Regions from separate parts of the Paenibacillus sp. FSL H7-0940 genome, predicted to be linked through region 1. Evidence: predicted binding sites of a transcription regulator. Region 1 holds the regulator's gene; the other holds the start of a gene.
What was found. Region 1 encodes CtsR, which represses protease genes until heat stress. Its sites were predicted from a motif close to ATGGTCAATAAAGGTCAAACA; they were not measured.
Positions count from the first base shown of each region.

Region 1 (7,556 bases):
TTAAGCTTTTTTCTGGTAAAATGACTCGTTTGAAGCCCAGCTTTGCGGCTTCCTTCACTCGTTGTTCGGCCCGTGATACGGCTCGAACTTCACCTGTCAGACCGATCTCGCCAAAGATGACGTCGTCTGGCTTGGTCGGTACATCTCTCAAACTGGATGCAATGCTGACAGCAACCGCCAAGTCTACAGCGGGCTCATCCAACCGTACTCCACCAGCTACATTTAAGTATGCATCCTGGGTCTGTAAAAACATCCCCATCCGTTTCTCCAGCACTGCAATGATCAGATTTAATCGATGCAGATCTACCCCTGTTGCCATACGGCGGGGAGAAGGGAAATGGGTGGTTGAGATCAACGCCTGTAATTCCACGAGCAGAGGACGTGTCCCCTCCATACTGGCAACTACCGTTGAACCTGCTACACCCAGTGGACGTTCCGACAAAAAGAGTTCGGACGGATTGCCCACCTCACGAAGTCCATCCTCACCCATTTCAAAAATGCCAATCTCATTGGTGGAACCAAAACGGTTCTTCACCGCACGCAGCAGGCGATACGTATGATGCCGTTCTCCTTCAAAATAAAGCACGCAATCCACCATATGTTCTAACATACGTGGACCGGCAATGGCACCTTCTTTGGTAACATGCCCCACAAGAACCGTTGCAATGCCTCTGCCTTTGGCAATCCGCATGAACCTTGACGTACATTCCCTTACCTGTGCTACACTACCCGGCGCACTGGTAACTTCGGGAAGATATACCGTCTGAATGGAGTCGATGACAAGAAAATGCGGCTGGATCTGATCCACCGCTTCCTCTACACGTTCCATATTCGTTTCACACAGTACATACAACTCGGCAGAGAGTGCCCCAAGACGGTCGGCCCGCAATTTGGTTTGCTTGACTGATTCCTCACCGGAAACATATAACACACGCAAACCCGAATGCGTCAAAGCATGAGACGTCTGCAACATCAACGTTGATTTACCAATACCCGGATCTCCGCCCACCAGAACGAGTGAACCCGGAACGATTCCGCCACCCAATACCCGGTTCAACTCTCCGATTCCAGTCTGTACACGCGGTTCCTGACCGCTATCTATATCTATGATAGGAAGCGGTTTATCTTTACTGTCAAACAGAGGAGAATTTCTCCCTTGTGTTTTGACCACCGTCTCTGTTTCTTCCACCATTGAATTCCATGACTGACAACCCGGACACTTACCGTACCACTTGGGGGCTTCATAGCCGCATTCCGTACATTGAAACTTGGTTTTAACTTTGGCCACTTCAGCACTCCTATAATTTAATTTTATAACAGCATTTTGCATTATTCGACGAATTTCACCCAAACTCCCTGACGTGCAGGGTTACTAAAAGTTTACCATTGTTTGAGATTTTTCGTAAAGGATTATTGCAAACTTTACACATGTTCCTGACATAATCATGTCCGTCTTCTGTCCAAAGTGCAAAAAATCCTCCCCGGCCGAAGCCGGGAAGGATTTGATTAAGGATTATGGATCAATACAAGCTGAAGTTTAACTCCAAAGCTTGCTAAATATTATTTAGTTTCGATTTCCTCATTGGACGGAACGACCACGTCTTTTTTCGTAACAGACAGTGCACCGTTCTCTTCGTCGATGAGCAATGAATCCCCTTTGGTTACGTTACCTGTGAGCAACTCTTCGGACAATTTGTCCTCGATATGCTTCTGGATTGCCCGACGAAGCGGACGCGCACCGTAAGCTGGATCAAAGCCTGACTTCGCAAGGAACGACTTGGCATTATCAGTGAGTTCGAAATCGACCTCATGTTCGAGCAGTCGTTTACGAAGTTCTTCACTCATAAGCGTAACAATTTCAGCGATGTGTTTTTCTTCAAGTGAGTGGAACACGATAATTTCATCAATCCGGTTAAGGAACTCTGGACGGAAGCTTTTCTTCAGCTCATCCATCACTTTCCCCTTCATGTTGTCATAATCTGCTCCTGCATCTACAACTGCAGTGAAGCCCAGTGTAGAGTTACGTTTGATCGCTTCGGCACCCACGTTGGATGTTAGAATGATCAGCGTATTGCGGAAGTCAACGACGCGACCTTTGGAATCCGTCAGACGACCATCCTCAAGCACTTGTAACAAGATATTGAATACTTCTGGATGTGCTTTCTCGATTTCATCGAGCAGGACTACGGAATATGGTTTGCGACGAACTTTCTCTGTCAGCTGGCCACCTTCTTCGTACCCAACATATCCTGGAGGCGCTCCGACAAGTCGGGAAGTCGAGTGCTTCTCACCATACTCGGACATATCAATCCGGATTACTGCATTTTCATCGCCGAACATCGCTTCAGCCAGAGCACGAGCAAGTTCTGTTTTACCTACCCCTGTAGGGCCGAGGAAAATGAATGAACCCATCGGACGTTTTGGATCTTTAAGTCCCGCACGAGCACGACGAACCGCACGGCTGACAGACTTCACTGCCTCATCCTGACCGATGACACGTTCATGTAGAATAGACTCCAGATTCATCAGACGCTGTGTCTCTTCTTCTTTCAGTTGGTTCACAGGGATTCCTGTCCAGCTGGCTACCACTTGTGCGATATCCTCAGGAGTAACCTCGGAATCGGTGCGACCTTGTTTCTCTTTCCACTGGTTCTTCGTTACATCCAGCTCTTCACGGATTTTTTGTTCCGTATCACGCAGAGCTGCTGCTTTTTCGAACTCCTGACTTTGAACTGCAGCGTCTTTTTCCTTACGGATATCTTCCAGACGGCTTTCCAGTTGTTTCAGGTTTGGTGGGATCGTGTAAGAGTTCAATCTTACTTTGGAACCCGCTTCATCAATCAGGTCAATCGCTTTATCTGGCAGGAAACGGTCTGTAATGTAACGGTCAGACAGTTTAACGGCCTGCACAATTGCTTCGTCCGTAATTTTCACGCGGTGATGCGCCTCATAACGGTCACGCAAGCCGTGCAAGATTTGAATCGCTTCTTCTGGAGAAGGCTGATCTACAGTAATCGGTTGGAAACGACGCTCAAGCGCTGCATCCTTCTCGATGTATTTACGATATTCATCCAGTGTTGTCGCACCGATACATTGCAATTCTCCACGAGCCAGAGCCGGTTTCAAAATGTTAGAAGCATCGATGGCACCTTCAGCCCCGCCTGCGCCAATCAAGGTATGCAATTCGTCGATAAACAGGACAATGTTACCTGCTTGGCGAATCTCATCCATGATTTTTTTCAGACGATCTTCAAACTCACCACGATATTTGGTTCCAGCGACTACTGAACCCATATCCAGGGTCATTACCCGTTTGTCGCGCAATGTTTCCGGAATCTCATTTGCAATGATTTTTTGTGCAAGGCCTTCAGCAATCGCTGTTTTACCTACACCTGGCTCACCGATCAATACCGGGTTGTTCTTCGTACGACGGCTGAGCACCTGGATGACACGTTCAATTTCTTTGCTACGTCCAATAACCGGGTCAAGGTTATTCTCTCTGGCGTATGCCGTGAGGTCACGTGCCAGACTGTCCAGCGTTGGTGTGCTTACATTGGCAGGTGTGCCATTATGGCTGGATACAGCTTCACTGCTGCCAAGCAATTGCAGCACTTGTTGACGTGCTTTGTTCAGGCTAATTCCTAGGTTATTGAGCACACGTGCTGCAACACCCTCGCCTTCACGAATCAATCCGAGCAGGATATGCTCTGTGCCTACATAAGTGTGGCCCAATTTACGAGCTTCATCCATAGACAGTTCAATTACTTTTTTCGCACGTGGCGTATATGCAATGTTGGTAGGTTGCTCTTGGCCACGGCCAATTAGCGTTTCTACTTCATCCTGAATTTTTTCCAATCCGAGTCCCAGGCCGATCAGTGCTTTGGCTGCGATGCCTTCGCCTTCACGAATGAGGCCGAGCAAAATATGCTCAGTACCGATGTTATTATGACCGAGACGGACAGCTTCTTCCTGCGCGAGTGCGAGCACCTTTTGGGCCCGTTCCGTAAATCTTCCAAACATCATATCTCCTGCACCTCCATGGTTTTGGATAAAACGAGGTCATGTAATGAAATAACCGTCGTATTCTTCATATCATTTTTGTTTGCAGCCGTGCTGCGAATAAAGTCATTCGGCATTTGTACATGCCTTATTATATAAAAGCCGCAATGCGGCATGAAACCATAATTCAATACTATATCAGGCTAAACTAGGACTGCTTCGCTGCATTGATCGTATCACGAATCAACTGAGCACGGTATATGTCACGCTCATCTGTGCGCATATCTTCCCCGAATGTTTTCTGCAAAAATCCCGGCTGTGTCATCACATTCAACTCATTCATTACCGTGATGGACAGTCCATCCAACAATCCGAGATCCACGCCAAGGCGTACATCCGATAAGCGCTGTGCAGCTTCCTTGGAATCAACAATAGCTGCATGAGACAATATGCCATAAGAACGCATGACACGATCCGTAATCCGCAGTCTGGAGTCGGTAATTAACCGTTCTCTGGCTGTACGTTCATGACCAATCATCTGTAACACAACACCATGCAGGTTCTCAATGACTTCCTGTTCGGTCTGTCCCAATGTAATCTGGTTCGAGATCTGGAACAGGTTACCCATCGCCTCGCTACCTTCACCGTATATTCCTCTTACCGTCAATCCCACTTGGGAAACTGCGGTTAGAATACGGCCTATCTGTTGTGTCATCACCAGGGCAGGCAAGTGCATCATAACCGATGCTCTAACACCTGTACCTACATTAGTAGGACAGCTGGTTAAGTATCCTCTGCGATCATCAAAAGCATAATCCACGTGCGCTTCAAAAGCATCATCTATTGCGGAAGCTTTCTCCCAGGCTTCTTTCACCTGGAACCCCGGATAGAGGCACTGGATACGAAGATGATCCTCTTCGTTAATCATAATACTGACTGACTCATCCTCACTGAGAATAACCGCACCATTCCTGGATTCATTCGCAAGACTTGGACTGATGAGATGTTTCTCCACCAGCACCCGTTTGTCGAGTTCGTCAATATCGATCAGATCCAACGTATGAAAATCCCCAAAGGCATGAACGTCATCGTATTGAAGTACTTCGCTCAGCTTATTCAGCACCTCTTCCGATTGCTCATTGGAAGCCAGCATCGGAAACGGAACATGCTGAAGGTTGCGTGCAATCCGGACACGGCTGCTAATGACAATTTCGGAATCAGCCGCATCACTGCGCATCCAGTCGCTGAGCGCCTTCTCTGTAAAGCGCAGATTAGGCATTACGCATCCCTCCTACTCATGACAAACTTTACTCCTGAGCTATTCCTTTTTCAAGTCCTCTGATCTGGTCACGGATCTGGGCCGCCTCTTCAAATTCCTCTTGCGCGATGCTCTCTTGGAGCTCACGCTTCAGATCAGCGATTTGCCGTTTCACCTTGATGCGACCACCAGCTCGTGCAGGTACTTTGCCTACATGGGACGTATTACCATGAACCCGCTTGAACAAAGGATCCAGACGACTGTCAAAATATTTATAACATGAACTGCAGCCGAACCGGCCTATCTTACTAAATTGTGCGTACGTCATACCACACTCTTCACATTGAAGAGCTTTTGCAGGTGGTGTTCCTGCCGATCCACTTTTGCCGGCTGGATCAAAATCAAGCAATCCGGACAACAAGTTGTGAATGGAAAACCCACCTGCTGTTCCAGGGATCATTTCCCCTTTTTCACGGGCACATGACTCACAAATATGGAATTCCGTCTTCTCTCCATTTACGATCTTCGTAAAATGAAGTGTCGCCGGACGTTTATTGCATTCTTGGCACAGCATATTGATGTACCTCCTTTGACCCCGATAGTTTTCATTTACCGAGCAAAGATATTAACATCGCCTTCAACATTCTGGCACGAATTTGATCCCGGTAAGGAAGTTTGACCAATATAACCTCTCTAGATACAGCAGCTCGCATCAACCCGGCTTCCCGCTTGCTCAAGAAGCGCGCTTCTTCCAATTGATAGATCAGACCTTCGGCAGCTGTCTGCCCGATCTCTTCACCAATACTATGGTGCAAATGATTATGCAGAGCTGATTGGGCCGGTAATTCAATGCGCTGTATGCGAACATAACCACCACCGCCGCGTTTACTCTCTACCAGGTATCCCTTCTCGAGTGTAAAACGTGTGCTGATGACATAATTGATCTGGGAAGGTACACATGAGAATTGATCTGCCAGATCATTACGCTGAATTTCAACCATTCCTTCGGGACTTTCATGCAAAATACTCTTCAGATATCGTTCGATAATATCAGAGATATTACGCATCCAATCATCCTCCACTGTCTGAAACGTTAAGTCAATAAGGACCCACACGCCCCCACAGAGTACACCTTCTCTACCCATTTAACCAATCAGGGAAACAGCGAATCTTGCTTCCACAGGTGTCAACAGGAGAGCGAAGGAAGCACGAAGGTCCTTTAATATTCCCTTGATCCTCCGATGAAATGAATCCCGTATATTGGCGATCATGCATCAGATTGTAGAAAGAAAGCTACTTAAGTATTAAACCTTTAGTTGACTTTGACTTTCTTTGACTTTATAACCATTATAGCATATTTTGTGGTTTTGCCAAGTGGGGTCACTATTCATTTTTTACGATTTTACACGAAATATTCCCCAGACACAAAAAAACCTCCCCAAAATTGCTGGAGAAGTCCATTTGTCTTTCAATCACGCCGTATTTCTATATAAGCTAATCAAGTTAAATGGAGCAGTGGGAATAGTCATCAGAAGAAATCGAGCAAATAGGTTTCCCGTTCAGGAATCGCTTGTTCCAAAGCCTTGATTGCTGTGTTCGGTCCGTGAATTCTTCCGATTCGTGCCATTTCCGTTGGTCTGCGATATCCCATGAGCACCGAGGTAAGGGATTGAATATCCACCTTAATGATCTGATCATCAGTAATTGGCTCCGATGTTTTCCATATGGACGCCGTTCCGTTCATTGCCACGTTTAATTGCCATACCCCTTCATTCCATGGAGCGTGGGCATCTTCTACCTGAAGTACAATCTGCACCGGTGAGTCCTGGCTTGCAAAGGGATACTGGGATATAAACTGCTCTACACTAACGATACGCGCCATAAAATAAGGTACAATCTCCTGCTGAATCCGTGGGTTATCCAATTGGAAGGCAAGCGTGTCACTGGCAGGCGCCTGCAACGTAACTTCCTGGATCATGGAATCATGGTTAGCAATGAAGGTCCACAGCCCTTGCCTAGCCTCTTCATTCAGATAGATGATCTCTTTAATGGTAAACTTATTTTCCTTAACCTCATATAAAAGATAACCTTGTGCTGCATCAGCTTCATCGTAATATACAGCCTTCTGGCTGGTCCCATTAACAAGAACTGAATTCTCCCACCTTGCATCATCCCGGACCAGAGTTCCGTTATAACGCTCAGCATAAGCACTGTATACTTCCTTTAATATGCTGAGGCCTGGATCCCCACGCCGAATTGTTCCAGGTGTCGCTTTTTTCGAAGGCAAATGAGTTGTAGG
Region 1 covers NZ_CP150280.1:6,501,481-6,509,036, reverse strand. Annotated here, with positions in the region: gene radA (DNA repair protein RadA) at 1-1,288, opposite strand, end outside; gene MHB71_RS28520 (ATP-dependent Clp protease ATP-binding subunit) at 1,561-4,023, opposite strand; gene MHB71_RS28515 (protein arginine kinase) at 4,208-5,278, opposite strand; gene MHB71_RS28510 (UvrB/UvrC motif-containing protein) at 5,307-5,831, opposite strand; gene MHB71_RS28505 (CtsR family transcriptional regulator) at 5,863-6,324, opposite strand; gene MHB71_RS28500 (GNAT family N-acetyltransferase) at 6,786-7,556, opposite strand, start outside.

Region 2 (7,556 bases), 1.0 Mb from region 1:
TTATTGACAGTCTCATCGGTTTCCGCAAAATATTGACGGCGCTCCGAGTGACCAATAATGACATAATCCACACCCAGGTCTTTCAGCATTACACCGCTGATTTCACCTGTGAATGCACCGTTATCTTCAAAATGAAGATTTTGTGCACCAATTTTGATGTTTGTGCCTTTAACGGCTTCTACCAGGGATGGCAGATTTGTAAACGGTGCGCAGATTACAGTTTCCACGCCTTCAACTTCCGCTTTTCCTTTAACTTCCTGAATGAAGTCATTGGATTCGGAAACCGTTTTGAACATTTTCCAGTTACCTGCGATAATCGGTGTTCTCATGGGTTTCAACTCCTTCATGCTATAGACTACTAAAACTTACTTGTCGTTCAATGCCACTACGCCTGGAAGTACTTTACCTTCCATGAACTCGAGCGATGCACCGCCACCTGTAGAGATGTGGTTCATCTTGTCAGCCAATTTGAACTTCTCAGCTGCTGCTGCGGAGTCACCGCCACCAATTACAGTGTAAGCTTCTGTCTCAGCGCAAGCTTCCGCTACTGCACGAGTACCGTGGGAGAATGGCTCGATTTCAAATACGCCCATTGGTCCGTTCCACACAACCAATTTGGAGTTTTTGATTACATCAGCATAGATCTCACGTGTTTTAGGACCGATGTCGATACCTTCCCAATCTGCTGGGATACCATCGATGTCAACGATTTGTGTGTTTGCTTTCGCACTGAAATCGTCAGACACTACGATATCTACCGGCAGGTAGAAGTTTTTGCCCAATTTTTTCGCTTTTTCGATAAAACCGAGAGCAACATCAAGTTTGGAATCATCCAGCAAGGATTGTCCAATTTCATGTCCTTGTGCTTTGAAGAACGTGTAAGTCAGACCTCCACCGATGATTACGTTGTCTGCAATGTTCAGCAGGTTGTCGATTACATCGATTTTGTCCTTAACTTTGGATCCACCAATGATAGCTGTGAAAGGACGCTCAGGGTTGGAAATTGCTTTACCCAACACTTCAAGTTCTTTCTCCATCAACAAACCGGACACTGCTGGAAGCAAGTGAGCGATTCCTTCAGTCGAAGCGTGTGCTCTGTGAGCCGCGCCAAACGCATCGTTAACGAAAACGTCAGCCAGTTCAGCAAATTGTTTTGCCAGTTCCGGATCGTTTTTCTCTTCGCCTGCGTGGAAACGAACGTTTTCAAGCAACAAAACGTCGCCGTTGTTCAGTTCAGCGATTTGAGCTTTAACAGCGTCACCAACAGAACCGTCAGCTTTAACAACTGTTTTACCAAGCAATTCAGACAAACGCTCAGCTGCTGGAGTCAAACGCAAGGATTCAACCACTTCGCCATTAGGACGACCCATGTGGCTTGCCAAAATGACTTTAGCGCCTTTTTCAATCAAGTAGTTGATTGTAGGAAGCGTTGCACGAATACGTTTGTCATCTGTAATTTTACCATCTTCGAGCGGCACATTGAAATCTACACGGACAAAAGCCCGTTTTCCTGTCAATTCGATATCGCGTACACTTTTTTTGTTCATCTGTATTTCCTCCGCACCCATGTATTTGGTGGACCAATCAAGAGCTGAAATCCCTCGTCAATCCTGGTGTTTTTGAGAAATTTGCAAAATGTAGATATATAAAGAGCGGAAACAATATAGCATCTGTTTCCGCTCTATGTTATTACAGATATTACTTAATCATTTTTGCAAAGTGCTCCAAAGTGCGAACCAATTGTGCAGTGTAGGACATTTCATTGTCATACCAAGCTACAGTTTTAACCAATTGTTGGTCGCCAACAGTCAGAACTTTAGTTTGAGTTGCATCAAACAGGGAACCGAAAGTGATTCCTTGGATATCGGAAGATACGATTTCGTCTTCTGTGTATCCGAAAGTTTCTGGATCGGAAGCTTCTTGCATAGCTGCGTTAACTTCTTCAGCAGTTACTTTTTTGTTCAGAACAGTTACGAGCTCAGTCAGGGAACCAGTAGCTACTGGTACACGTTGAGCTGCACCATCAAGGATGCCTTGCAGTTCTGGGATTACCAGACCGATTGCTTTAGCAGCACCAGTTGTGTTAGGGATGATGTTTTCAGCTGCTGCGCGAGCACGACGGAAGTCACCTTTAGGGTGTGGAGCATCCAACGTGTTTTGGTCGCCAGTGTAAGCGTGAATTGTAGTCATCAAACCTTGAACGATTCCGAATTTGTCTTGCAGTGTTTTTGCCATAGGTGCCAGGCAGTTTGTTGTGCAAGATGCGCCGGAGATTACAGTTTCAGTACCGTCGAGGATTTCATGGTTTACGTTGTAAACGATGGTTTTCATGTCGCCAGTAGCTGGTGCGGAGATAACAACTTTCTTAGCTCCACCTTTCAAGTGTTTCTCAGCTGCTTCTTTAGTTGTGAAGAAACCAGTACATTCCAGAACGATATCTACGCCCAGGTCGCCCCAAGGAAGTTCTTCCGGGTTACGGTTAGCCAATACTTTAACTTCTTTGCCGTTCACTTTGAAGAAGCCATCGTGTACTTCAACATCGCCATCGAAGCGACCTTGAGTTGTATCATATTTGAGCAAATGAGCGAGCATTTTAGCGTCAGTCAAGTCGTTGATTGCTACTACCTCGATGCCTGCTACATTTTGAATACGGCGGAATGCCAAGCGTCCAATACGTCCAAAACCGTTAATACCTACTTTAATCATGAGTAAGTTCCTCCCAAGTTTTGATTAATTTTTTATGAAACTTATATATTCAAGACAGACGGTGAAGTCCGTCAAGACAACAATAGTTGTGATACAAAGTAAAACCTTATTCCATTTCAGCAACGATGACTTCGGCAGCAGCCTCATCAATAATCAGAATATCTTCCTGACCAAATCGTAACACGGAGTGTATTGCAGCAGCTTTGCTTTTGCCACCTGCAATTCCAATCACAACATCGGTTCGTTCAATATCCTGAAGTCGCATACCCAGTGTAAGCATGGTATGTACCACCTCACCCTGATCATTAAAGTAATAACCGAAAGATTCAGATACGGCCCCTTGCTCCTGAAGTTCATCTATAATCTCCGTCGCAAGTTTGCGTCTTTTGGCCATTTCTACGGCATCACCAATTCCATGAATAACAATCCGTGATTGCCTGATCAGTTGCAGAATCTCCTGAACACTAGGGTCCTGGATTAATGATTCATAGGCATGATCACTGAGCAAATCCGGTACATGCAGGAGTTTGTATTGCGCCCCTACCCGTTTTGCCATTGTGGATGCGATCGTATTAGCCTGAATTTCAAGGCTTTCCCCAAGTCCACCGCGTGCCGGTACGAACCAGACACCTTTGAGCGATGTTGGCGGATTTAGTTGTTCTGCGACTTCGGCCGTTGTTGAACCGCCAGTAACGGCGACAACGTCGTTGTCACTCATGATATTGCCGAGAGCCTTCGCTCCGGCTCTGCCCAGTTCCCTTTTGGCAAATGGAGAAACGTCCGAATCGCCAGGAACCACAACTACCTTTTGCAGACCGTAGGCTTGCTTGATGCGCTCTTCCAGCTCGGATAATCCGAACAGCTCTTTGGCTACGGGCTCTAACTGCTGCAGCAAATCATACCCTGCCTCGCTGATCTTCATTCCTGCACTGTCAATTTCAATAAGTCCCTGAGCCTTTAACAGATCGGTCTCAGCCCTCAGAACCCGCTCGGTCATCTGCATGGAATTAGCTAACGTTCTCCGTCCGATCACATCCGATAACATGATCTGTTGCAGAATCGTATACCTCTTTTTCAAGATATCCATGAGATCAGGCAGAAGCTGCTTTTGTACTTCTAAAATCGTTCGCATGCTTTCCACTCCCGCAAGTTCTCGTTCTAAGCTCTCTTTCGTGGCCCTAAAACGTCCCGGGTTAACTTTTTAAGTCCCACGTCTATTCTACCTAAAACTGACGTGACATGCAAGTGTTTCAACGTGTTATTTCGACACGCATGCAGCGTTTGTACGCGCCTATTTTCACAATCCTAGACTTCCATGATCTAGGACTAGCTCACGCATACCATATATAGAAGAAACAAATGAATTCAATCTACATATCGCTCACAATCACATTTCATACAGCATGTCCAAAACCTCTAATAGCATTTACTTAAATGCACTCTTTATCCACTCTTCTTCATCATGATCATTTTTAGGTTAATCCAAACCAATACCACAACGAACTGCTTGCAATTAAATATTTCATGAGCTATAATCATTATTGCTGTCACATAATGTGCGCCCGTGGTCCAATGGATATGACGTAGGCCTCCGAAGCCTGAGATCCAAGTTCGATTCTTGGCGGGCGCGCCACTTTTATTTAACAGCTCATAACCCATTTAACCAATGAAACCGGAAAGGTTTCTTTTTTTTGCAAGTTAGTTTGACTTTCTTTGACTTTTTGTTTGGAATTGTTTATTATGTGGGTAATACGGTAACAGTTTAAGTATAAACACCAATAACATTTACATTCCAAGGAGGTTTTTCACGTGAGTTTTATTCCAATGGTCGTTGAACAGAGCAACCGGGGTGAGCGCGCCTACGACATCTACTCCAGATTGCTGAAGGATCGTATTATTTTCCTTGGTAGCGATGTTAATGACGTAGTGGCTAATGCCATTATGGCACAGATGTTGTTCCTGGCTGCGGAAGATCCGGAGAAAGACATTCACTTATACATCAACAGCCCAGGCGGATCGATTACAGCCGGTATGGCGATTTACGATACAATGCAATTCATCAAACCGGATGTATCTACCATCTGTGTAGGTATGGCGGCTTCCATGGGTGCATTCTTGCTGAATGCCGGTGCAAAAGGTAAACGTTTTGCATTACCAAACAGTGAAATTATGATTCACCAACCACTTGGTGGTGCACAAGGTCAGGCTTCTGACATCGAAATCCGTGCTCGCCGCATCCTGAAAATGCGTGATACGTTGAACCGCATCATCTCTGAGCGTTCAGGTCAACCGCTGGAGCGGATTGAGAAAGATACAGATCGTGACTACTTCATGAGTGCTGCTGAAGCCGCCGATTACGGTATCATTGATAAAGTTATCGAAAACGTAGGATCACAAGGCATCTAAGTGTGACGTAGACCACGGTCTATGCGTTAACATAATCAACACCTAACGTAATCAGCAACATATAATTGTGTTGTCTATACGAGAAGAAGCCCTCATCATAATTATGATGAAGGCTTCTTTTTTCATTTTATAAGGAAGAAAAACTTGAGAGTGCATAATAATGATTCTTTATTTGGTTCCATTTACATTACTGAAAGGTTCCGTGCCTTTAGGGAGAAGCTCTTTATACGTAAATGGCATTTCAGGGAATCCCTCTGCATACGCCGTATACTCATACAACTGGAAGAACACAACTACACCCGTTGGTGTCACATAGAAATCTTGATCTTTATTCAACCCTTTATAACCGTCGAGGTATCCACCGCGGGCTTTCAGTTGTTCACCCACTTTTTTACTCAACGTCTCGCGCATGGTTTTGTTATTTTGCAGCACATCATCTAACGTAAGCTCCTTACCTGTGTCCAGTGCAAAGGTGTGGCCCGTACGGTATGTCATACCATGAGCGCCAGCATAATCTTCGTATCGTTGTGTAATGAGTCCCAGCACGCCTTTTTCGTTGTACGTCACTACATAAGAGCTCTCAAATGCATATGGACGGTTGGCTGTTGCACCGCCGAATTCAGATGTCTGTTTCTTGAAGTCAGCTACATAAGCATCCACTTCGTCTTTCAGCACTTTGTTGATCGCCGCTTCAGCTTCTTTGCTGGCAAGTCCACTCACTTGCGGATATTGAACATCTACTTCAGCATTTTTTACAGTAACATTAACTGTTGCCGCTTTAATTTTAACGTTATTTTGTTTCACCTTGCTGAGTGTCAACGTTTTGGTTTTGGCATCCCAATTCCCCTGTACACCCAGATAATCTCTCATTGCTGAGAATGGAATATACAATCGACCCTGAATCAATTTCGCTTCCACTTGAGGGTAATAACCGTTAATATAAACGTTTGGCTGTCCATCCATCAGGCTAACGGTCATCGCATTGTTGGCTGCTGTTACCGTATATGACTTCGTTTTCGCATCATATTTCAGCGTTCCACCTGCCACATCTTTAACTGCCGTAAGAGATACCCAAGTTGAACCACCTTGAAGAAGTCCTTTTTGAGTCAGTGTTTTTCCACCCGACTTCAGGGTCACCTCAGCTGTGGTTGTCACTTTCGAGGATACCGATGCCGCCTGAACCGAACTGTCCTGCCACACCGAACCGCTACCTACAATAATTCCTGTTGCAAGCAACGCACTTGTCCATTTTTTCCATGATGTCATATATAAAACTCCTCTCTGAATTCACAATTAGGGATCATTGCGTATGTAATCCTGACCTGATCGCATATCTCATACGCTCACCTCTCTATTATAATTAACCCGATTTCGGAAAGGTTTACAGCTCGAGTTACAATGTTGATGAATATCAGTAGGAAAATATATGGGGATATGACCTTTTTGTCACGAACAACTATACAAAAAAGATACCAATATACAGCATTTCATGTTGCTTCAAAAAGGTACCCTTCTATATAACTTCATCAAAGTTTGCTTTTCCAACAAAAAAAGACTCTGTCCACAGGACAAAGTCTTTGTCATTATTTCGTTGTACCCTTCAAATGACACTTAAAAAGGTTCTTGAGTTTACAATCCTTAGTTCGATCTTGTTTATTTCATTTCATACGTGATATTCAGAATTGTACTTACTTTAACCTGGCCTGTTTCAATCTCAGTACCACCTGCTGTATCTTGTGCTTTGGACATCAACGCCTCGCTTGCATAGAATACAGGCACATCGGCATCACCTTGGCTCACGGAAAGAACAGCACCCAGTTGACGTTTAACTGCTTTTGCAATGGCGCCCGCTTTCACATCTGCATTGGCAACAGCTTTTTCAATCACTTGGGATTCATAACTTTCCGGATTTTCTACAGTAAAGCGTACGTTTTCAATATTGTTGGCACCGGCACCCGAAGCAGCATCGAGCAACTCGCCAATCTTGTCCATCTGACGATATGTGACTGTCAGCGTATGATGCGCTGTATATCCTTTAATTTGTTGTCCGTCTTTTTCACTATACGTATAGTTGGGTTGTACAGAGAACTGACTCGTTTGAATGTCGTCTGCACTGATCTTCCACGTATTCTTCAGCAAATTGGATACTTTTTGAACTTTGGCAGCATTCGCTTTTTGAGCAGATGCAGCTGTCTCTGCAGTACTGTTCACACCAATGGACAGATACGCGATATCAGGCTTCACCTGAATCTCACCTTTACCCACAACATTAATCACATTCTGTTGTACTCCCTGAACCTCTGCAGCGTAAGCATAGTTACCTGGTGCAACCCATGCTGTTCCTCCAACAAGCAACGTACTTGCCACCAGCACCGCACCAAACGGTTTCATCCATTGTTTACCCATCACGATAGCCTCCTTATGTGTTAACATCTCAAACTTTA
Region 2 covers NZ_CP150280.1:5,500,026-5,507,581, forward strand. Annotated here, with positions in the region: gene tpiA (triose-phosphate isomerase) at 1-329, opposite strand, end outside; gene MHB71_RS24260 (phosphoglycerate kinase) at 366-1,547, opposite strand; gene gap (type I glyceraldehyde-3-phosphate dehydrogenase) at 1,699-2,706, opposite strand; gene MHB71_RS24270 (sugar-binding domain-containing protein) at 2,813-3,838, opposite strand; tRNA gene MHB71_RS24275 (tRNA-Arg) at 4,265-4,339, shown strand; gene clpP (ATP-dependent Clp endopeptidase proteolytic subunit ClpP) at 4,516-5,112, shown strand; gene MHB71_RS24285 (DUF4163 domain-containing protein) at 5,281-6,378, opposite strand; gene MHB71_RS24290 (SIMPL domain-containing protein) at 6,766-7,518, opposite strand.
Region 2: a site for CtsR is predicted at 4,407-4,427, ahead of clpP (ATP-dependent Clp endopeptidase proteolytic subunit ClpP). Genes of this name have one in related genera too.